Regions from separate parts of the Sporosarcina sp. FSL W7-1283 genome, predicted to be linked through region 3. Evidence: riboswitches for the same ligand, from Rfam matches in the RefSeq annotation. Region 3 holds a riboswitch; each other region holds the start of a gene.
What was found. A riboswitch is a leader RNA that binds a small molecule or an ion and turns the genes downstream of it on or off. The one in region 3 is predicted to bind thiamine pyrophosphate.

Region 1 (6,026 bases), 3.4 Mb from region 3:
TAAGCAATACATCATCCGCATCCATCCATAAAATATATTCCTTTGTAGCTTGTTGAAACGCAAAATTCCTAGCAGCTGAAAAATCATCAATCCACTCAAAATCATAAATTTTGTCTGTAAACTTTCTTGCGATTTCTTTCGTCCTATCGACAGATCCTGTGTCAATAATCACGATTTCCTCACATAAATATGCCACGCTATTCAAACACTGCTCTAACACTTCTTCTTCATCTCTTACGATCATGCATAAACTAATCATATTAGTCTCCTTTTTATTATGCTCTTTCATTATATGTACTATATTAGCAGCAGTGTTGGGTTATTAAACTGAGGAAAATACGTCAAAACAAGTACCGGATCCCTACGCAATTTACAGAACAGACTGGAAGGATGCAACAAATGAAAACACCTTCTTAAAAGACTTCTTCTTTCACTATAACTGTCATTGCGCAGGGGATGTCCATTCTTAATTACACGTCATATAACGCCAATAATCATCACCTAAGACACCTGATAAGTATGCCAGCCCTTCGCTTTCCGACTGACGTATAGTCCACCAATCACCGTCACCAAGCGATAGATAGATCTCATGATGGGGAGCGTCGTTATGATAACCAACCAAATCGATATTTCCTTCACAATCCAGATGACCCTTCACTTCATAATGGATGGGTGGAGAAACTGTCAGTGGATTCCCGACATCATGCACTATCTCAAAATTGATCTCTGACGGCTTCCCTTCCAAACGTTTGATTTCAATATCTTCCAACGATGCATGACCATGACGCTTATAGCGTTTCAAATAATTCATGCCAATAGATGGACCGACAGCCTTCGTAAATTGAAGCGAGCTTTCTTCAATATTGAATTCACCTCGCATATCCACTCGCGTCCGATAACTTTTCCCTTCTGGATCGAAATCCCGGTCATCACCAGCGAAGTATGGCAACGGAGACAGGAGATTAGGATTTTTCAGGATATCTTCTTTTAAAAATGTAGTATAGCGAAACTTCCACCGATCTATTTCTAGCACCTTTTTACGCTTTGCCACCGGTTGCAATAAGTGATCCCGACAATTCACTCGTATTGAAAACGTATAGCTTTCCTCCGTCGGCTTGTTCTCTGAACTAGGCGGCATCACTACTTCAAATGCTTTCGATACGATCGACTTACTGACATTCATTTGCTGATTGCTGTCAATTAGTGGACGAGTACCCAAAACACTATATGTAACCGCCTCGGACATGCTTGATTCTCGATCGATGAAGCGGTTATTCTCTACGGTATCGAGATATATTCCATTACGGTAAATATCGTATTTTTCTACGCCTTTAAGTCGCTCCCAAGACAAAGCAATTTGTGACGAAGCCGCAATTGTTGTGATGACCAAACGTTGTAGAGGATGTTCGTCTTCCACCCTGCTCGTTAAAGCAGATGTTTGAATCACTATGACGTCTTCTACTTTTTCGTCTTTTACACGTTCAATCGTATATTGAAATGGGTGTCTTGAATCGAGTTCTCCGTCAGTAAATTCAGCAACAGTCCCTTCATACAACTGCCGTTCATTTTTATAGACCCGATAGTACCCTCCTGTATCACTCCAAACAAACGATAGCTCCCCCAATGAATGCTTCATACTTTGAACTTCGAATAATGGCTCCATTTTTCATCTGCTCCTTTTTATTCATTTCATATCAATCGACTGTTTCATTTCAGACACTTATGCAACATTGGGCATATGTGTTTACCTACTTCTTCTATGTGTTATCTATCATTTTTATACAATTCATTCTGCTCATCCCAGTATCGTTTTATCCTTCTGTAAATATATGCTACAATCAATATGTCTGATTCATATTCACCACTAGGGGAGCCCGGTTTAATGGGCTGAGATGCATTTACCGCAAACCCTTGGAACCTGATCTAGTCATACTAGCGAAGGGAAGTGGGTAGTTATCGTACCCAACAGCCCATTTCGAATGGGCTTTTTGTATATATACCTTTATAGAGAGGAAGAGAAACATGCCGCTTATTCACCAACTTCGCAAGGAACAACCACTGGTTCATTGCATTACGAATATCGTAGTAGCGAATTTTCAAGCGAATGGTCTATTAGCTATCGGAGCCTCTCCTGTAATGGCTGATGCAATAGAAGAAGCAAAGGATATCGCAAAAGTTGCCGATTGTAGCATTCTTAATATCGGAACGTTGAAGCAACAAACAGTAGATGCAATGATTTTGTCAGGCAACAGTGCCCGCGCAGCGGGAAAACCTGTTGTGCTGGACCCGGTCGGTGCAGGCGCGACTCCCTTCCGAAAAGCTTGTGTACTGCAAATCTTAGATGAAGTGGATGTTACTCTGCTTCGATGTAATGTCGGAGAATTGGCTGCTATCGCAGACATCCCCTGGAATGCAAAAGGCGTAGATGCAGGAGAAGGACAAGCCGACGTAGAGGGAATCGCAAAAATCGTTGCCTTGAAATATGCATGCTTAGTGGCTGTATCTGGAGAAATTGATATCGTTACTGACGGCCATTCCACATTATCCATTACTGGAGGACACCCTATGATGACGAATATTACGGGTACAGGTTGTTTACTCAGTTCCGTAGTAGGAGCATTCTTATCAATCGGGAGCGAACGTCCTTTAGAAGCAGCAGCGGCGGCACTCGCATTTTATAAACGTGCAGGCGAAGAAGCGGCCAAAGTTTCTCATGGACCAGGTGATTTTGCTATGAACTTTTTGAATGCATTATATACATTGGATCGCAAAACCAAAACGTACTTAGTATAACTACGAGTAAGGGGGTTTTTTCATTGACAGTAAAAGTAGCATTGACTATTGCCGGTTCAGACAGCGGTGGCGGTGCTGGAATCCAAGCCGATCTAAAAACGTTTCAAGAGCTCGGTGTATTTGGCACATCCGCACTTACTGCCATTACCGCCCAAAACACACAAGGCGTTCATGGTGTTTATCCAGTACCAGTAGAAGGCGTAGTAGCTCAAGTACGTGCTGTACTGGATGATTTTGAAGTGAAAGCCTGTAAAACAGGTATGCTATTTTCTACAGAAATTATAATGGCTATTGCTTCTTTATTGGAAGAATACCCGCCGATTCCTCTCGTGATTGATCCTGTCATGATTGCCAAAGGTGGTCAATCATTATTACTGCAAGAAGCGGTCCAAGCGATGAAGGAAAATTTAATCCCAATTGCCACTATTATTACGCCCAACATTCCGGAAGCCGAAGTACTAACAGGCATGAAGATTGTAACGGATGAGGATATTCAAGAAGCGGCGCAAATCATCATCGGGCTAGGTGCAAGTGCCGTCATTATTAAGGGCGGCCACCGCAACGATGTGCTCGAAGCAAAAGATTATTACGCTGATTGTGAAGGTCAATCTTTCACCATGACAACGCCTTGGGTACAAACAAAAGATACCCATGGTACAGGCTGTACGTTTGCAGCTGCTCTAACCGGTTTTATCGCAAAAGGCTATTCCTTGTCAGATGCCGTTGCAGAAGCAAAACAATTTATCCAAGCTGCGATCGAAGACAGTTTACGCATTGGTTCTGGGCATGGACCGACGAACCACTGGGCATATAATCGTTTAAAGAAGGAGATGCACTAATGCGGAATGCAGAAGTGAGAAAAGCTTTGTGTCTTTATTTTGTGATGGGTACCCCAAATACTGCAACCAATGGGGAGCAAGAAACACTGGACATCTTAGAGGCAGCTCTTCGTGGAGGTATTACTTGCTTCCAGTTGCGCGAAAAAGGCGAGAATGCTTTGAAAGGAGAGGCATTGGTCGGTTTCGCGAAAAAATGTCAGGCATTATGTCGTCAGTACCATATTCCTTTTATCATTAATGATGATGTGGATCTTGCCTTGGCCATTAATGCAGACGGCGTCCACGTTGGTCAAGACGACGAGCAAGCTGGCATTGTCCGAACGCGAATCGGTCCAAGTAAATGGCTAGGTGTCTCTACCCATAACGCAGAAGAAGTACAGCTTGCTCAAGCAATCGGTGCTGACTATGTAGGCATTGGTCCGATCTATCCAACAGCGACCAAACTAGACGCCTCTGCTGTCGTTGGACCTGCGCTTATTAAGGAAATCCATACAGCTTTTCCTGATATGCCGATTGTAGGAATTGGGGGTATTTCTTTGGCGAACTTCGGTCCTGCTTTGCATGCAGGAGCGGATGGCATCGCAGTGATTTCTTCTATCGCATCTGCTGAAAACCCTTCAGCAGCAACGCAAAACTTTTCTGAATTAATACAAGCCATTAAAAGTTAAATTTTATAAATTTTTTGCATCCAAAAGAGCTATGGAGAATATTTCTCCATAGCTCTTTTATCGACATACTGAGAAACATTTGTCGATTTCCCGGGAAATAAAGCGAATAATTACTTCTACGCTTGCTCGTAGTAGCTCTTCATTTCCTCTTCCGGTACCATGTTTCCACCCGTAGACCATACAAGGTGTGTAGCTCTCGGAGAATTTGCCGAAACGATATCCGACTGTATAGTTTGTATAGGACCTGTCATCCCTGCGAGTGCAGATGGTTCTAGCCAAATATCTTCACTGTCTGCTAACTCTTTTAATAATTTGAACAAAGTGCGATCTTCTACTGTATAGCAGCCTGCTAAGAATGGTTCCACTGTTTTTCCGACAAAAGCTGAGGCTGTTCCAACTGCTAATCCATCAGCCGCTGTTTTATTATCCAAGCCAAAATCAGCAACTGAAATTTGATCGTGTAATCCTGTCATCATGCCAATCATCATGCACGGAGAATGGGTTGGCTCTGCAAACAGGCAATGTACATGATCTCCAAATGCAAGTTTCAATCCGAATGCGACACCGCCAGGTCCACCGCCTACTCCGCAAGGTAAGTAAACAAAAAGAGGATGCTCCTCGTCAACCCTAATATTTTGTTCTTTCAGCTGGACGGCTACACGCTCACCTGCAACCGCGTATCCCATGAAAAGATCCGTTGAGTTTTCATCATCTACAAAGTGACATGTTGGATCTGCTTCCGCTTGGCGTCGGCCTTCTTCCACAGCTTTGCTGTAATCATCTTCATATTCTACGACATGGACACCTTTAGAACGCAATAAATCTTTTTTCCACTGCTTTGCGTCTGCTGACATATGCACCGTGACGTCAAAACCGAGTTTCGCACTCATGATGCCAATACTGAGTCCCAAATTCCCTGTCGATCCAACAGCGATTTTATGGTTTGCAAACAACTGACGAAATGCCGGTTCATCGAATTGACTATAGTCTTCTTCAGCATTTAGCAATTGATGTTCAATTGCTAATGTTTCTGCATGCTTCAGGACTTCATAAATACCGCCTCTAGCCTTTATAGAACCCGAAATAGGTAAGGCGTTATCTTGTTTTAATAATAGCTGACCCGGAATGTCGATTGCATAAGATTGTTCAAGTACGTGCTTCATATTAGGAATAGGAGTTAATGGCGATTCAATAATGCCCTGATTTGCAGCGGTATCTGGAAACACCCTTTCCAAGTAAGGAGCGAATCTTGCCAACCTTAGACGTGCATCTTCCACATCTTCTTTTGAAAGCTTTGTATGATTAAGAGCTGTCTTAATAGGTTCTACTAATGGGTTGCGCCATAAGATTTCCTTCTTCTCCATTACTTGTTCCAATAAAGGCTGCTTAGCCAGCCATTCACTTTGTGCAAGATTCTTCATTCCATCATTCGCTCCTTTTAGTAATTATTTGAACCAACCCTTTTCTTGAAACATCGAGATGGCTTCAATACGATTTCGCACGCCTAATTTATCCAATATAGTCGATATATAATTGCGAACAGTGCCAGGGGACAAAAACAATTCTCCTGCTATCTGTTTCGTTGTTTTTCCTTCGGATACCAGTTTCAACACTTGACATTCACGTTCTGTCAATGGATTTTTTTCATCATCTTTCATGTCAAAAGCCAGATCGATTAATTCGGGAGCATAGATTCTACGCCCTTTGATGATAGAATGAATCGACT
Region 2 (6,026 bases), 2.9 Mb from region 3:
ATAAAGAAGAAAACTTGGAGGAGCGATTAGATCTATGGATACGAATGAAACATCTCCGCAAAAAAATGAACTAATTTCTAAGCAATCGCAGGAAATCAGTACGCTGAATACAGAAGTAGAAGAGCTTCGTAAAGAAGTGAAGCAATTGCGTGAAGACTTGGAATTGATTAATGTCTTTCAGAAGAAGCCGGTTGTGTCGACGGAACTGGTCCAAACCGTTGGGGGTCTTATTATCGCCGCTCTTGTCATCATTGGTATATTTTTTTAAACGAGTTTTTTTCTAATGTAATTAGAAAAGTACCAGGAATATGCACAGAGATTCAAGTTGATATAAGCAGGCGAATTTTCTGGAAAGATGAAACGAATACGACCGTAAATTTAGATACTGAGGATAAGATACAGCTTAGCCGTGCGATGTTTAGATCTTTTAATTCGTGGAATAGTAGGTCTAGAACATCACATAAGGAGTGGTAAGCAATGGCAAAGATCGCAACAGTACTAGGAGACATGTTTGAGGACTCAGAATATACGAAGCCGGCCAAAGCCTATAAAGATGCTGGACATGAAGTCGAAGTGATTGGGACGGAAGCTGGATCGGCAGTTACCGGTATGAAAGAAAACACGAAAGTAAAAGTCGATAAAGGAATTGACAATGCGAAGTCATCAGATTATGATGCTTTATTTATCCCAGGTGGATTCTCCCCAGATATTTTGCGCGCAGATGATCGTTTCGTAAAGTTTGTCAAAGAATTCATGGATGCCGACAAACCAGTTTTTGCTATCTGTCATGGACCACAGCTATTGATCACGGCGAAAACATTAGAAGGTCGTGACGCAACAGGATACAAATCGATTCGTGTCGATATGGAATATGCGGGTGCAAAGTACGCAGACAAAGAAGTCGTTGTCTGTCAGAATCAGCTAGTCACAAGCCGTCAGCCTGATGATATCCCGGCATTTAACAGAGAATCCTTAAAACTGTTGGAAAAATAATAGTTGAAAAGAGACTGTCCTGAAAGTCAGAAATGGCTTTTAGGGCAGTTTTTTCTTTGGGGAGAACAAAGAACACGCTAAAGTACAGCCGCCCCGAAGCAATGCAGTTTTTTTGTTGGACTAATATGCATATTTCAAGTTAATCGTGAAGTAGAATAAACCGATAGCATTCGAATTGAAAAAGGTTCTCACTTACACTTGAAAATTGTTCTCAACTAGAGTATGCTAAATACAACGAATTATTCAGAACCTTTGGGGAATCTTTAACTTGAAAGGTCGGGGATCTTGTTATGTATAAGTTGATTACATTGGCAATTATAGCGGGTATTGGCATAGGCACGACTGCCGGGTTTTCCTTAGGGAGTAAAGAGTGGGCGGGCATGCTGGCAGGTGTGGCGGCATTGGCATTTATTGTAGTGCCGGCAACAGTTGTTTACTCAGCGGAAAAGAAGAAATGGCAGCAAACTCAATGAGCATTTAACAGACATCCTTCTCTCTAGGATGTCTTTTTTATTGCTAGGAAAGAAAAAATCCTCTTGCACTTGAACGCAAGAGGAGATGGGATTAATGAATATTTACGGCTTCTACTGCTTCTTTCGCAGCGTACAGTGCTTGTTTGACATCGGCAATTAAATCATCCGCATCCTCCACCCCGACTGAGAAGCGCAAGAGTCGATCATCGACACCGCGTCGATTCCGTTCTTCAATCGGAATGTCCATATGCGTCTGTGTTGTTGGATACGTGATGAAACTTTCGACGCCTCCAAGACTCTCTGCAAAGGAAATGAGTTTCATATTCTCTAAGAACGGTCCTACCCACTCGCTGTTTTGTACGCGGAACGAGAGCATACCGCCGATGCCGGCGTACAAGACATCTGCGATTAAAGGTTCTTGCTTCAAATAGGCTACCATTTCTTTTGCATTCGCGTCATGCTGCTTCATTCTCAAATGGAGTGTTTTGAGACCGCGGACTACGAGCCATGAATCAAACGGAGATAGTGTAGCGCCACTCGCATTATGGTTCGTGAACAAGCGGTCGCAAAGTTCTTCGCCTTTTGCTACGACAAGACCAGCAAGCACGTCATTATGACCACCGATATATTTCGTAGCGCTATGGATAACGATATCCGCACCTTCCTCAATCGGTCGTTGGAAATACGGTGTAAGGAACGTATTATCAACAATTAGCAACAGGCCATGCTTTTTAGCAAGTTCTGCATAAGTTGCGACGTTAATCTGCAGCATAAGCGGGTTGGTAGGTGTCTCCAAAAATATCGCTTTTGTACGATCTGTAATTGCTTGTTCAACTTCTGAAACATCTTCAAATGTTAGGTAGTGTGTAGAAATCTGATAGGTTTTCTCATACTGTTGGAATAAACGATAGGTGCCGCCATACAGGTCCTCAGGGGCAAGGATTTCGTCACCTGTTTTAAACAGTGACAAGATTAGTTGAATAGCTGCCATTCCGGAGCTGCAGGCATAGCCTTGATCACCGGATTCTAAATCGGCAATGCCGTCTTCCAAAATAGAACGAGTCGGATTTTTTGTCCGCGTATAATCGTAGCCGGTAGACTGACCTAACCCTTCGTGATGATAAGCTGTTGATAAATAAATCGGTGTATTGACTGCGCCCGTTTTCTTATCGCTGTTATTCCCCAGCTGGACTAATCTTGTTTCTAATTCATTGTTTGTCATAGTATCCATCCCCTTCAGAAAAATAAAAAAGAGCCTCTTCATTTCGAATAGGCCCTCGAACATACAACATTTTCTTCAGTATTCTCATCTTCAAGGCGGTGTTCACCCTTGGAATTAGCACCATGCCAAGCTGGCTGGTTGCTGAGACTTCTTTGGGCCTATCCCTCCGTCTCTCTCGATAAGAATATTCTTAATATAGGAAAAATTATTAGTGGATTCATTCTATCATGCGAACATAGCAGATGCAAGCTTACTTCTACTAGGAATGCTTTTTTCGTTTAACTGAAAGGTTTGTTATACTAATAGACACTATAGAGCGAATGAAAGGAGACGTTAACTTTGGCTTGGAGTTATGTCGCTTTAGCTGCGGTCGTAGAAATATTTTGGGTGGTGGGACTGCGCTATTCGGAGACGTTTCTGCATTGGATCGGAACTGGAGGCGCGATTATATTTAGTTTTTATTTCATTATTAAGGCATGTGAGAAATTGCCTTCAGGGACTGTTTATGCTGTCTTCACCGGTTCAGGCGCTGCAGCCATTCTATTAGTTGATATTTTCGTTTTCCACGCGGACTTCACCTGGATTACGCTGTCATTTATCTGTTTGATTGTCATCGGGGTTGTTGGTATCAAACTGACTACAGATGAGCAGTCGGATGAAGCGAATCAAGAAGGGGGCAGTTGACGTTGGCTTGGGTTTATTTAGCGATTGCCAGTCTTGGAGAAATCTTTGGGGTTATAAGCATCAATTATTACTTGCAGAAACGTACGATCAAGCGTCTCCTACTCATAGTTGGAGTATTCAGTTTCGGCTTTGTTTTTTTATCGTTAGCGATGCGCGATATTCAAATGAGTACGGCTTATGCAGTCTGGACAGGATTGGGAGCGGCAGGGGCAGTCCTGGCTGGTATTCTAATCTTTAAAGAGTCTGCAAGTGTGAAAAGGATTTTCTTTTTGTCATTGATTATAGTAGGGGCCGTTGGATTGAAGCTGTTTGGCTAATAGAAAGGTAGTGGGGAAACTGGTTTATTGGACAAGTTTTGATGTGGAAGGTTGGAACGTAACAATGGCAGCGACTGAAAGAGGCCTTCTCTATGTAGGCTTAGCTGAAGATGCTGAGGAAAAAATGAAGAGTTGGCTCACCAAACAATATGGCGCTGGCGAAGTGAAGGAAAATGCAGACAGATTAAGTGAATACGCAGATGAAGTGAGAAGTTACTTGTCTGGAGAAGTGCAAGATTTCACATGCTCCGTGGATTGGTCAGGCACACCATTTCAAAACAAGGTGTGGAAAGCGCTTCAAGATATCCCGTATGGACAATTGGTGACATATTCAGACATTGCCGAGATAATCGGTCATCCTTCTGCAATTCGAGCAGCTGCTTCCGCGATTGGAAAGAATCCGTTGTTGCTTGTCATCCCATGTCATCGGGTCATCGCAAAAAATGGAAGTCTATCGGGCTACCGGGATGGTCAGCAACTGAAAGATCGGTTGATTCGAATGGAAGGTAATTCTTTTACTTCCTCTAGTTGACAAAGCATTACTCTATGATAAACTATAGTTGTTCGACAATTCAATAATCATAACTAGGGGTGTCCAGCGCGACTGGACTGAGATGGGATGAGTAAAATGCATTCCGAACTCTTTGGACCTGATCTGGCTCGTACCAGCGTGGGGAAGTTTTCAATCTATCAATCAGCGTACTTTTGTGCGTTTTTGAAAGACCAGGTCCTTTTTTTATGGAGCTGGTCTTTTTTTGTGCTGCTGATTCCCTTTACTCGGATGGAGTCATGGTCTGCCCTCACAAAGGAGACGATGACAAATGAAACAAACGACAGAAAAAGAGATCCACATTCACGATTGTTTTCCGGCAAGCAGAAAAGTATATGTACAAGGAAGTCGATCCGATTTGCTTGTACCTATGCGCGAAATTGAACTATCACCAACCGTGACAGAGCAAGATGAGTTTCCGAATGAACCGTTCCGCGTTTATGATACGAGCGGAAAATACACGGAAGCAGGCTATGAAGTCGATATTAAAAAAGGACTTCCAGCCATTAAGGAAAATTGGATATGGGAACGTAATGACGTGGAAGAATATGAAGGAAGACAAGTAAAACCACAGGATAATGGCTATCGTTCAATAGAGCAAATGAATAACGATGCGCAATTTCCTTTATTGAAGCGCAAACCGCTGCGAGCTAAAAAGGGAAAGAATGTTACGCAGATGCATTATGCACGAAAAGGGATGATCACACCTGAAATGGAGTTCATTGCGATTCGTGAAGGCGTTGAATCGGAGTTGGTGCGCGATGAGGTTGCGAGAGGACGGGCAATCATTCCGTCCAATATTAACCACCCCGAAGCAGAGCCTATGATTATCGGCAGTAAATTTCATGTCAAAATTAATGCGAATATCGGAAATTCCGCAGTCTCTTCATCGATTGCAGAAGAAGTGGAGAAGATGACGTGGGCAACACGCTGGGGTGCGGACAATATTATGGATTTATCGACAGGTAAGAATATCCATACGACACGTGAGTGGATCATCCGAAATTCCCCTGTACCGGTGGGGACAGTTCCACTCTATCAGGCGCTCGAAAAAGTGAATGGAAAAGTGGAAGATTTATCATGGGAAGTCTTCCGCGACACATTGATTGAACAGGCCGAGCAAGGCGTCAGCTATTTCACGATTCATGCGGGGGTACTGCTACGCTATATACCGCTGACGGTTAACCGAGTGACAGGCATTGTCTCACGTGGCGGTTCGATTATGGCGCAATGGTGCATGCTTCATCATGAAGAAAGTTTTCTCTACACGCATTTCGAGGAAATTTGTGAAATCATGAAGCAGTATGATATCGCATTTTCATTGGGAGATGGCTTGCGTCCGGGATCGATTGCAGATGCTAATGATGAAGCGCAATTTGCTGAGCTGGATACGCTTGGTGAACTGACGAAAATTGCTTGGAAGCACGATGTGCAAGTGATGGTCGAAGGACCTGGGCATGTACCGATGCATTTAATTAAGGAAAATGTTGATAAACAAATGGAAATTTGTCAGGAGGCACCATTCTATACATTAGGTCCGTTGACGACAGATATCGCGCCTGCGTATGACCACATCACATCTGCAATTGGTGCTGCGATGATCGGGTGGTTCGGGACTGCGATGCTGTGCTATGTAACGCCAAAAGAGCATCTCGGATTACCAAATAAAGAGGATGTTCGTGAAGGTGTCATCACATATAAAATAGCTGCCCATGCAGCAGACTTAGCGAAAGGCCATCCAAATGCACAAAAGCGCGATGATGCATTATCCAAAGCTCGCTTCGAAT
Region 3 (6,026 bases):
CAGTTCATGATATATTTCGCGGCTGTCAAAAAAAGCAACATACTGCCCGCGCTCGTCGTGGACTAGACTTTTTGCTTCTTCAAAGGAATCCAAATGAACAAATCGTCGAATGTAATGATCTTCGTCAAAAAAGTACGTAATTTTGAACTCTTTCATTTACCTGGCTCCTCTTTTTTTACTCGTCATCCCAATAAACCTGCCGCAATCTTCCGGGCTTCTGTGATATCTTTCGTGCCGTGGATTAGCATGCGGCCATCGCGAAATAAAACTAGTCGGTGGTCATTGTATTCACAAGATACCAAATAGGGATTATGCAATAAATTCGAGACCGTCTCGCGTATCGAGTCAGCAAATGGAGCGAGTTCCACTTGCCGGTTCTTAGGCCAAGTCAGCTGCACAGTGTCGCGTCCGCATAGCACGGCTGTTCGAACGACTTCGGAAGCTGATAAAAACGGATAGCTTGGCTGTGCTGAACAACTTGGACAACTAGATTTCTTCATGCTTTTGACTTCCATCGATGCACGTTCATCTGTCCATAAATCCGTGGATTCCAAGCGTGGATCCAATTCCGCTCCTGTTACATACTTCAGCAGCTGTGCAACTTGGCGTGCAGCAGTCGTCACGACAATCGGGCTGATTACGCCGACCGTGTCACAAGTCAAGGACTGTGGGGGTAACGCTTCGAGCAGACAATGCAAGCAAGGCTGTTCCTCGGCAACTCCGATAGGAAACGTCAATCCATAGCTCCCCACACAAGCGCCCATAAAAAAAGGAATATTTAATTGTAGACAAGCGTCATTTGCGAGTAATCGCGTTTCAATATTATCTGTGCCATCGAGCACCATGTCATGGTCTTCAAATAACTCCAGCACATTTTCTGGCGTCACATCTGCTACGACTCCTCGGATTTTCACATCACTGTTGATCTGGCGCAGTCGTCTTTCCGCAGCGGCGGCTTTCGGTAATTGCTCGACAACGTCTTGCTCAGCGTACAACTGCTGACGATGCAAATTGGACCATTCCAAAATATCGCGATCTACAATTGTTAATTCACCAACACCTGCTCGTACAAGCATTTCGGCTCCGGATGAACCAAGTGCCCCGGCACCGAGGACGAACACCTTGGCCCCCCGTATCCGCAGCTGGCCGTCCACTCCGATGGGTGCAAACAGCTCTTGGCGTGAATATTTGCTCATCAATTTGGCACAAGCCCCTCTAGCGGGCTGCTCGCGACGCCATAGTCTCTTACCGGCATGCGTCCTGCTTGATAGCCAAGATGTCCCGCTTCAATCGCTAATTTCATCGCTTCTGCCATTTTAACAGGGTCTGCAGCTTCGGAAACCGCTGTATTCAATAGCACGCCGTCCGCTCCAAGCTCCATTGCGTATGCCGCGTCTTTCGGTGAACCAATGCCCGCATCCACAATGACCGGTACATTTGATTGCTCGATAATTAGAGAAAGATTCAACGGATTCAAAATTCCATGACCTGAACCAATCGGTGCGGCGCCCGGCATGATGGCATGAACGCCTAATTCACAAAGTTTCCGTGCCAGCACCACATCATCCGACGTATAAGGCAGCACGATGAAACCTTCTTTAAGCAGCATTTCAGATGCACGCAACGTTTCCACTGGATCAGGCAACAAAGAACGGCTGCAGCCAATGATCTCAACCTTTACCATATCACATAATCCCGATGCTTTCGCCAGCTTAGCGATATGCACCGCTTCCTCCGCTGTGCTTGCGCCTGCTGTATTTGGCAATAATGTATAGTGCTCTAAATCCAGTTGCTCCAGGAAATTGGGCTGAGACTCTTCGAAAATGTTCATCCGTCTCACCGCAAATGTTAAGATTTCTGTCTCTGATACCGCAACTGCCTTTTTTTGAGTCTCAAATGAAGGATACTTCCCTGTGCCTAACAATAAACGTGAAGAAAACCTTTTATCTGCTATTTGTAACATCCTCATCCGCCTCCAACAAAATGTATGATTTCAATTTGATCTCTGTCCATAATTGGTGCATCGTAACTGTCCTTCTGCAGAATTTCCTTGTTCTTTTCGACGATCAAAATTCTGTCGCCAAGCTTCAAATGCTCCAGTAACTGCTGAACTGTTTCCACCTCAGGTACAACCGAATACGACTTACCGTTCAAATCAATTGTTTTGCTCAATGAACACCGCTCCTTTGCTATGAATCTCTTGCACGTGCATAATCTCTAACTGCGCTCACTGCGTCATGACTGCTGATGGGGGACAAGATTGCTGCACCTCTTACGCCGTGTCTTTTAAAAACCGGAAGATGAACTGGCCGGATTCCGCCAATTGCATAAACGGGAATCGTGCACGATGATGCAATCTTAAAAAGCTCATCCGTACCCCGCGGTGCCAAGCCATTTTTGGATGATGTCGGATAAATATGTCCATACAATAGCCAGTCTGCTCCCGCAGCTTGTGCTTCCCGTGCCTCTTCCAATGAATGGACGGAGGAACCTAATCTCAGCGACGGAAAAGCGGTACGTGCTTCCTTCACCGACATTCCATAGCCTGTCAGCTGACAGGGGACGGACAGCGAGTTCGCGAGGCCGGGCCGTGCGTGTACAATTAATTTATCCAATGGAAACCCTCTAGTAGAGAGACGTGAAACCAATTCGATCAGCTGTTCATCCGTCTTCGACTTTTCACGTAAGATAAATTCATCAATATAAGGCTCCGTCTTCAGCAACTTGAGCAGCAGTTCATCAACAGAATGACAATCATCCGTGACACCGACCAATTTCATTTCCAGTTCACCTCCAAATGAAAAAACCACTTCCCGAATCGGAAAGTGGTTGGATGTGTCGGCATGTATGAGAGTACGCCAAAACGACTTGCCACTTCCCTCCGCAGGTACGAACCTGTTCAGGTGATAAGGGTTTCAGAGTCGCACTCTTTTCTCAGTCCTTGTGAAGGATTCCCCTAATGGTCAAAAGATTATGATATTCACTTACAGCATAGCACTTACCAGATTGAAAGAAAAGAGGGATGTCAAATTTTCATCTCTTGCTTAATTTTATATAGCCATTATATGAGTAATAAAGAATCTAAATCGAAAATCTCTACAATCTTAGAACCGGTCTGGCGAATCCAGCCCCGTTCTTCGAATACGCTTAATTTACGACTGATTGTTTCGGGTGTCGTGCCAAGATGGGAAGCTAGATCTTTTCGGCTCATCGGCAGTCGGATGGTCAATTGTTGCTGTTCCTCTGATAGATCCGCCAAATACAACGCAAGTCGAGTTTCAGCAGATTCCATGGCGATTCGGGCGGCTCGCAGCTCTGTATCCGCGAGTCGGGAAGAGAATTCCGTAAGCATCCTCAATGAAATTGCAGGGTGAGATTGCAAAAGTTGCTGCATCTCGTCCCGTTGGATGATACACAGTTCAACGGCTTCCAAAGTTTCCGCATATACGTCATGAGGCTTTGCGTCGAACAAGGAAAGCTCGCCTGTGAATTCTCCTGGTTTCAGGATACGGACGAGTTGTTCCTTGCCATTCTCCGATAGACGATAGACCTTGACTCGTCCTTTATGCAATATATATAAACCTTCTGAGCGATCACCGCTATGGTAAATCATTTCACCGCGAGGGTAGCTTATGCTGCGTGCAAGCGCGACGATTTGATCCATTTGCTGCTTATCCAAGTGATTGAAAAGAGGGACGAGCGAAACGCAGGAACGGTGAAGATCGTTCGTGCTTAGGTCACAATGTGATCCTTGGTTCATCCGATATCACCTCACTTTGTTTTTGATTCGATGGCTTGTCGTTAGTATAACGTATTAATCGAATGGCGTTCAGGATCACCAGAAGTACGCTCACTTCATGGACGAGCATACCGGAAGCGAGGAATACTTTGCCGAGTAATACACCGAGCAACAGAAGGAATACGGTACCGACCGCAAAGAATGTATTCTGCTTCATGTTCTGTACAGTTGCTTTCGCTAAAGCATAGGCATGGGAGAATTGATCGAGCCGATCTGCCATCAAGACGATGTCCGCTGTCTCCATTGAAATATCTGTTCCGCCTTCTCCCATGGCGAGCCCAATATCCGCCGTTGCTATGGCGGGTGCATCGTTGATTCCGTCGCCTGCCATAGCAACTCGGTGACCTTGTTCTTTCAAACGCTGAACTGCCGCCACTTTATCTTCAGGCAATAATTCCGCATAGATTTCGTCAAGGCCAAGGTGTTCGCCAACTAGTTGGGCTGTATGTCGATTGTCGCCTGTCAGCATGATCATTTGCTTGATGCCATTTTTCCGCAATTTGGCCAACGCTTCGGCAGCTTCCGGACGAATTTGATCGGCGACAGAGGTGATTCCTGTTATTTCCCGGGAAATACTGACGAAAATTGCCGTATTTCCAGCTTTCTCACGTTGTGATGCATAGTCTTCCATTTCAGAAGGAATCGGGATCTTTTGGTCTTCCATTAGTTTGCGATTGCCAACTGCGAGATGCTTTCCTTCTACTGTAGCCATTATTCCATTTCCTTTAACCACTTCAGCGTCTTCCGGTTGATTGGACAAATGAATCGCACGTTTCTTCGCTTCTTTAACGATAGTCCGGCCTAGATGGTGTTCTGAAATCATTTCGGCTTCGGCTGTGAGACGCAGTAACTCTTCTTTCTCTATACCTAATCCGTAGACATCAGTTACTTCAGGTCGCCCTCTTGTCAATGTACCTGTTTTATCAAAGACGATCGTATCAATTTTCGCTAGCTGTTCCATTACCTCACCGCCTTTTATCAAGACACCGTTTCGGGCTCCGTTGCCAATTCCTGCAACGATCGAAACCGGTGCGGAAATGACGAGGGCTCCAGGGCAAGCGATGACGAGGAAAGTTAACGTCATTTCGATGTTCCGTGTTAAAAGATAAACGAGCACGGACAAGAGCACAATGGAAGGCGTATAGATAGTAGCAAAACGCTCGAGAAACTTTTCGGTTTTCGATTTGGATTCCTGCGCTTCTTCCACTAATTCAATAATGCGGGCGAAAGTCGTATCATTACCAACTCTTACGGCAATCACTTCTACATAACCATGTTCCACTAGTGTACCGCTGAATACTTGATCATCCAGCATTTTGCTGGCGGGAACCGATTCACCTGTGATAGCTGCTTCATTTAGTGTGGCGTTCCCCGAAATAATTGGACCATCCACAGGAACTTTTTCTCCTGATCGAACGATGACCTGATCGCCGATTTCAACATTGTCTACTGAAACGGTCAATATTTCACCATCACGCATGACGCGTGCTTCTAGTGGAGCTAAGTCGGTAAGAGCTTTCAGGGAAGAGCGAGTCTTTTCCATTGTTCGTATTTCCAGCATCGCCCCGAATAAAAATAGAAACGTGACGACCGCAGATTCTACATATTCTCCAATGAATAATGCACCGACAACCGCAATCGTGACAAGTAATTCTATGCTGAACGCTTTCATCCGGATAGCTTTAAAAGCCTTGATCGTGATTGGAGTCCCGGCTATCAAAGTAGAAGTAACCAACGTGATTTGGCGTGCATCATGCCACCCGGCGATATGCATGATGATCGCGGCTGCTAAGAGAATAGCAGAGATGGCAGTGACGCGTACCGTTTGTTTGGCATTCATGTGAGTTCCTCCTTTTTAAGCAACTTTTAGGTTGAGTACTGGATAACCAAGCTTTTCGATGAGTTCTTGCAAGTCATTCGCAGCTACGATGGCTTCGTCAAACTCAACGCGTACTTTGTTTGAGTGGAATAATACTTTTACTTTTTGAACCCCATTTGCTCGGGCTAAGGCACCTTCAATTTTCTTGACACATGACGGACAGCTGAATGGCTCCATTTGAAATACTGCTTTTTTCATTGTTCTCATCCTTTTCGTTTGTATTTGTTAACTTAAGTATAGAGGGGATTTGTATTTTGCACCTTGACCTCCATCAAGTTTTCTGTAATCTATCCTTTTTCTTCAGAGCAAAGTGCATTATACTTAAAAAGTAGAACAATAATTACGAAA
Region 4 (6,026 bases), 3.1 Mb from region 3:
TTTTTCAATGGATCGGATGATGATTGGGATGCTTTCATCGCGCAATACGACTTTCGTTTTCGGATGGACGTATAAATCTCCTGAAAATAGTTGGCCTGTTTCTTCATTTAAGAATGCTAGATGATCTGAAGCGTGGCCGGGGGTGGGGATAACTTTCCAATTCGCGTTACGTGATGTGAAAGTTTCGCCGATCGGCTCTGCCTCAAAAGGACGTCTTTTACCCCAAAAAAATTTTCGATACATTGGATATTTCGCTCTATCCGCACATTCTCCGATGGTCATTTTATTCATATAAATCGGCAGACCATGGTCAGTCTGCAGAAATCTTGCCCCGCCTGTATGATCTTCGTGTGAATGAGTAACGACGGCATAGTCGACGTCCGCTTTTGCAAAGAAAGGTTTGAATTTATTCAGCACCGACTGTGAACCTGTGTCAATCAGCACCCCATCTGTTTCAAAACAATGGACATTTAGCTTAACGCCTTTTAACGAGACCATCCCATTGATAAATCGTACACCGCTTACTTCCCCTTCACCTGCACTCTTTTTTATGAACACTTGCCCAACCTCTTTCTTGAAGCTTTAAAACAAGAGTACCATAAAATGAATGAGTATTCATCTGAGGTGTGTTAAGTTCTGATTATTTCAACTTTATCTAAATTACCGCCAGAACGCTAACATTAAAGCAAAGCCAAGTCCAATTGCCATTACGGTAAGAAATATGCCATCCATTAAACTATAGCGAGTCGGATAATAATATGTTCTGGCAGCACCCATTTGATACTGTTTAGCTTCCATCGCAACGGCAATACGCTGAGCGCGGCGAATACTCTCTGCAAATAAGGGAACTGTATACATTTGCAGACGTTCATACATACCTTTAAGTCCCCGAGAAAACTGGATATTCCGTACCTTAAGAGCATTTCTGCGTATTTGAAGTTCTTCCGTTACGGCAGGAATCAAGCGAAAGGAAGCGATGAAGCTATAGGCATACTTGGAAGGTAGGCGAAATTGCTGCATCATCGCATAGAAAAATAGAATAGGTTGTATAGTCAGCAAAAAAGTAAATCCGACAAAGCCGAATGACAGCGATTTACTGCCGAGTAATAGTGCATGTTGAATACTTTCCTCGGAAATCTTGATGAGCCCCCATTGCCAAAGCACGGACTCGCCTTTACCGAAGAGCACGATGGTGAGAGCAGAAGAAAAGAAAGAAATGGCTAAGGGAATGGACAGCAAAGCAAGTTTTTTCATTGAATAACCGCTGAATCCGTAAAACAGAATGCCGTACAGCACTGCTTGCCAAACTGCAAACGACAAGTTCTGATTAAATAAGGTGATGAGCAGAAAAGCAAAGAAGATGATGAATTTGAGTGCAGGGTTTACTTTGAATAGCCATGTTTCTCGTCTAGGTGTGAACCATGCAAGCATTCAAATACACCTCCAACCATTTCATTGTTTGTATACAATACGCCGTCTGCCACTGTCCATACTGAAGTCGCAAAGTTTTTCACGATCTCCATGTCATGGGTCACCATGAGAATCGTAATTCCTTGAACGCGTAGCTGTTCAAGCTTCTCTAAAATCGCGAATGTATTGCGTGCATCTTGACCAAAAGTAGGTTCATCCAAAAGCAAAATATCCGTTTGCGGAGTCAAGGCAGTGGCCACACTTAAACGACGCTTTTGGCCCGTGGAAAGCTGATAAGGATGCCGTGTGCCTGAATTCGGTAAATTAAAGAGTTGCATTAAATCTGCCGCATAGTTCACTGCTTGAGGTTTGCTCATTTTATGCAGAGAGACCGTTAATTCTTCAGCTATCGAATTCGTCACAAATTGCAGTTCTGGATTTTGAAAGACGAGCGAGAGTCCTTTAGGCAACTGCTTTTTCCTTTTCTTCTGAATAACGCGTTCACCATTCACTTTATAGATGCCTTCAGTGCGTAATAATTGCATAAGAGTAAGAAGCAGCGTACTTTTTCCTGAACCATTTTCACCCGTGATCGCAATCCAGTCACCTGTTTTAGCCACTGCTTTCTTTGCAAAGATTTTCGGGGCAGTGCCACGAAAACCATGAAAGTCGTTGAGAAGGATCTTTTCAAATGAGGAAACTTGTTCACGTTCATGCATCATCGATTTAAAAGACTCAGATTCCTTATACTCATCCCACACACTTGGATACCAAATACCGTAGCGTTTCAATTCTTCTTGATAGTGCTTGAAAATGGTGAAAGGAGAGTCGTCCGCTAGAATAATTCCATGGTCATTAAACAAGACAACACGGTCTACCCAGTCTGCAATCAAGTCAATTTTATGCTCAACAATAATTACGGTCTTATCAGCAGTTGCTTGTTTAATAGATGACCAGATTTGTTCGGTGCCTTCGGGATCAAGTAATGCGGAAGGTTCGTCGAGAAACAGAACATCGGGCTTTAGCAGAAGTACGGAAGCAAGTGCAAGCCGTTGTTTCATCCCTTGAGATAGTTCAAGGATCGGTGTGTGTAAGTTTTCCAAATGTAGATCGACGCGTTTTAGCGCCTCTTCTATCAAAGGTGCCATATCGCTGCGCGGTATGTTCAGGTTTTCCAGTACAAATGCGAGCTCTTCATCGACATATGACATACAGAACTGCGTATCGGGATCTTGAAAGACGAAGCCCCATGAGTCGGGCAAATTGATTTCATCGGCTTTCATTGGCAACTCAATGGAGTTCGGAACGATTCCACTGAGTACTTGCAGCAATGTCGATTTTCCACAGCCGCTTGGTCCGAGCATGAGTACTTTTTCACCTGGCTGAACCGAAAAGGAGAGATCCTTGAAGATCAAGGAATCCTCTCCAGGAAATTTCAAACGCAGATTGGTTAGATTGATGGCATATCTATTCGAATAATTCATCAAAATTTACCGATCCAGCATAGTGTATTCTTTTTTATCAACTGGACGAATTAGAGACGTAACACCGGTTGCTTCTAGTGCCCGGACGATCAGCACGGCGAAAATCCCAGTGAAGATGAATGCACTGATCGCACGTAGTCCGTATTTTACAATAAGTGCCCACGTTTCAAGTGCTGCATAACCATAGAACAAATCGAGCGTAAAGCTGCCGAGGCATGAAGCGACGCCTGCTAATCCAGCAACTGCCATTGAGAAGCGTTTATAACGGAACGCTGCAAACAGCAATTCTGCTGCAAGTCCCTGTACAAAACCATAGATTAATACTTCAATGCCATGCCCGGCAAATGCGGATAAACTAGCCCCTGCAATACTTGCGATCAGCGCTGTACCGGGTTTACGGATGAGCAGATAAGCAAATGGACCGACCATGAACCACATTCCATAAATTAGCTGACGTGCAACTGGCAGGATCGGCTTTACAACGGTATACAGATCATCCCAGAACTTCATAAGGATTCCGAAAACGACCCCGATCATAATCGTGATCAATAAATCTGTGAATTTCAATCTTTTCAATAGATCCCACTCCTTCTTTTTTTGCCTATACAAAAAAGCCGTCTGAAAGAGCAGACAGCCGAGGAGGGGACATGCAGGTCCCGGATATTCCCTTCGAACGCTCTCTACGCTGGCATTACCCAGATCAGATTAACGGTCAGCAGTGGTTTTATCTGCTATCTCAGCCTGATTCACTCAAGCACCCGTACGGACAATTATGTAAGCAGTCATAGTATACAACAGTCTAATTTATCTGGCAACCTGAGGCGCGATAGACTACATGTTAAAAAGTGCGAATTTGTAGCTGTGTTATTGTTATTCAAAAAGCGTCTACTCTGTAATTAGAGAAGACGCTTTTATTGGTGTGTTTGAAAGATATGTGATTTTAGAGTTTGAATCGCTGCATCAGTAGATTCAATTCCTCTGCTAGCTTTGCTAAATCATTGGAGTTATTAGCGACTTCCTCCATGGCGCTGCTTGCTTGTTCGGATGAGGCAGACGTTTCTTCTACCCCGGCTGCAGATTGCTCGGTGATTGCTGCAATTTCTTCTATAGAACTGCGCATTTCCTGGCCATTTGCTGAAATGTCGTTTAAGTCTTCAGCTATACTGTGAATTCGATTCGCCATTTCTGTAACAGCTGTACTGATTTTATCGAATGTTTCACCCGTTTGTTTAATTTGGCTTGTTCCTTCTTCGACTTCTTTATACCCGTGCTGCAGTGAATCTGTTACTGTTCTGGATTCATTTTGAATGCGGTTGACGATATCTGTAATGTTTGTGACAGATGAAGAAGATTGCTCTGCAAGTTTTCTCACTTCATCCGCTACGACTGCGAAGCCTTTCCCATGCTCGCCAGCTCGCGCAGCCTCAATTGCGGCATTCAATGCCAATAAATTCGTCTGGCCCGCAATGTCTTGAATGACAGAAACTAGTTCAGAGATTTCTTGCGTGTGCTGATCCAATCCTTCTACTTTAACAACGGCATCGTGAACGATTTGATCAATCACAGCCATTTGCTTGGAGGAAGAATTCATCAATTCACTTCCTTGGTTCGTCATCTCAAGAACCGAAGTGGAAGATTTTTGTACATGCATACCATTTTCATTGGCTTCCATCACTTTTGCTACGAAAGTTTCCATGGAGGATGATAAAATCGTGGCGTTATCGGCTTGAGACTCTGTGCCGTTTGCTAAGTCTTCCATCGTTATGGCAATTTGGGCCGTGCCTGCTTTTACTTCATTTGCTGATTGAGTCAATTCTTCACTTTGTGTAGACACAGTTTCGGCCACATTATTGATTTCATCTAATAAATGACGAGTGCTGGCACTCATTTCATTCGTCGATGCGATTAATTGGCCGATTTCATCTTTAAGATGTGTTTCCATAGGCTCGCTACTTAAATCTCCGCTCGTAATGAGTTTCATTCGATTCATGACGATTCGGAGTGGTCTTGAAATCGAGTTAGCTGTAATTATAGCCGTGGCTATGCTTAAAAGAATGACTAGAATAATTACTCCAGTGACAATAAGTAATGTCGTTTTCCCGCTTGCTAGCATATTTTTCTCTAAATCAATAATAAAATTTTCTCGGTTTTTAGCTGCTTCTTCATAAGACGACATTAAACTACGAGCTTCATCAGTCATCGACATAACATTACGAAGAGCTTCCTCTTCATTTCCTCTTTCATATTCAGCGAATACTTGTTCAGTAACAAAATTACGCCATTCAACCGTTCTTTCGAATAGGTTAATACTTTCTTGGGTTCCCCCTAGTTTTTTTAAAGATGATTGACGATTTTCACTTTTTTCGGTGTAGCTATTAAACAGCTCTTTAAAACTGTCGTCACCTGTCAGAATGAAACCACGAGACGCTGCGAGTTGATTCGCCATATCCAGAGATAGCTGTTCATCTATAATTAAAAGTGGCAGTTCTTTATCTAAAACCGCTTTCGTTAAGTTATTAGAATGATTTAATGTGTAAACGATATAAACACCTAATAAAACAATTAAAATGACTACAGTAGAAAATCCAAACAACATTTTTCCCCGTATGCTTTTGAATGTGCCCATTATTATCCTTATTCCCTTCTTATTTCATAGAGTTTCTTTTACCTATAAAACTGAAGAACTATTTATGTTTAAATAGAACTAAAAGTAATAAGTAAGTAATTCAATTATACCATTTATTTCTGTTGTTATCTATAGAGTGGTAGGAAAGACTAAAAATATAGTTAATAAAAGGCTGAGCAAAGTAATGGTAAAGGTGAGGGTGAGATCACCCAAGTAACGATATAATGAAGAAGTATGCATGCAATTAGATAGCTTGCAGTGTACTATTTATTTATGGAATTGTAGATGATAAGCTAATACCATTCAATTATGAAGTTAAATTAGTTGGAACATCATGAGAGGAGAACAATATGCATACTTTTAAACAGCAATGGCTTGGGAATGTCCGTGCTGATCTTTTGGCAGGCATTGTTGTAGGACTGGCACTTATTCCGGAAGCTCTGGCTTTTGCGTTTATCGTCGGTGTCGATCCGCGTGTCGCGCTCTATGCTTCCTTCACCATTGCG

Region 1: linked by a shared signal. The riboswitch ahead of thiM (hydroxyethylthiazole kinase) and the one ahead of MKY93_RS01455 (thiamine phosphate synthase) in region 3 are both predicted to bind thiamine pyrophosphate.
Region 2: linked by a shared signal. The riboswitch ahead of thiC (phosphomethylpyrimidine synthase ThiC) and the one ahead of MKY93_RS01455 (thiamine phosphate synthase) in region 3 are both predicted to bind thiamine pyrophosphate.
Region 4: linked by a shared signal. The riboswitch ahead of MKY93_RS17670 (ECF transporter S component) and the one ahead of MKY93_RS01455 (thiamine phosphate synthase) in region 3 are both predicted to bind thiamine pyrophosphate.

Annotation. Positions count from the first base shown of each region.
Region 1 is NZ_JBBOOL010000001.1:3,666,759-3,672,784, forward strand. It holds gene MKY93_RS19215 (glycosyltransferase family 2 protein) at 1-259, opposite strand, end outside; gene MKY93_RS19220 (DUF3238 domain-containing protein) at 467-1,663, opposite strand; TPP riboswitch at 1,857-1,961, shown strand; gene thiM (hydroxyethylthiazole kinase) at 2,023-2,793, shown strand; gene thiD (bifunctional hydroxymethylpyrimidine kinase/phosphomethylpyrimidine kinase) at 2,817-3,632, shown strand; gene thiE (thiamine phosphate synthase) at 3,632-4,300, shown strand; gene MKY93_RS19240 (D-serine ammonia-lyase) at 4,417-5,721, opposite strand; gene MKY93_RS19245 (response regulator transcription factor) at 5,746-6,026, opposite strand, start outside.
Region 2 is NZ_JBBOOL010000001.1:3,210,716-3,216,741, reverse strand. It holds gene MKY93_RS16795 (spectrin repeat,Rudiment single hybrid domain protein) at 35-268, shown strand; gene MKY93_RS16790 (type 1 glutamine amidotransferase domain-containing protein) at 478-993, shown strand; gene MKY93_RS16785 (hypothetical protein) at 1,284-1,466, shown strand; gene MKY93_RS16780 (methionine biosynthesis PLP-dependent protein) at 1,558-2,688, opposite strand; SAM riboswitch class I at 2,770-2,873, opposite strand; gene MKY93_RS16775 (DMT family transporter) at 3,028-3,372, shown strand; gene MKY93_RS16770 (DMT family transporter) at 3,369-3,689, shown strand; gene MKY93_RS16765 (methylated-DNA--[protein]-cysteine S-methyltransferase) at 3,700-4,221, shown strand; TPP riboswitch at 4,267-4,383, shown strand; gene thiC (phosphomethylpyrimidine synthase ThiC) at 4,511-6,026, shown strand, end outside.
Region 3 is NZ_JBBOOL010000001.1:299,861-305,886, forward strand. It holds gene MKY93_RS01435 (hypothetical protein) at 1-156, opposite strand, end outside; gene MKY93_RS01440 (ThiF family adenylyltransferase) at 183-1,199, opposite strand; gene MKY93_RS01445 (thiazole synthase) at 1,196-1,969, opposite strand; gene thiS (sulfur carrier protein ThiS) at 1,966-2,172, opposite strand; gene MKY93_RS01455 (thiamine phosphate synthase) at 2,190-2,780, opposite strand; TPP riboswitch at 2,860-2,968, opposite strand; gene MKY93_RS01460 (Crp/Fnr family transcriptional regulator) at 3,062-3,760, opposite strand; gene MKY93_RS01465 (heavy metal translocating P-type ATPase) at 3,738-5,639, opposite strand; gene MKY93_RS01470 (heavy-metal-associated domain-containing protein) at 5,655-5,876, opposite strand.
Region 4 is NZ_JBBOOL010000001.1:3,368,160-3,374,185, reverse strand. It holds gene MKY93_RS17685 (MBL fold metallo-hydrolase) at 1-558, opposite strand, end outside; gene MKY93_RS17680 (energy-coupling factor transporter transmembrane component T family protein) at 661-1,431, opposite strand; gene MKY93_RS17675 (ABC transporter ATP-binding protein) at 1,383-2,894, opposite strand; gene MKY93_RS17670 (ECF transporter S component) at 2,901-3,470, opposite strand; TPP riboswitch at 3,555-3,666, opposite strand; gene MKY93_RS17665 (methyl-accepting chemotaxis protein) at 3,835-5,520, opposite strand; gene MKY93_RS17660 (SulP family inorganic anion transporter) at 5,871-6,026, shown strand, end outside.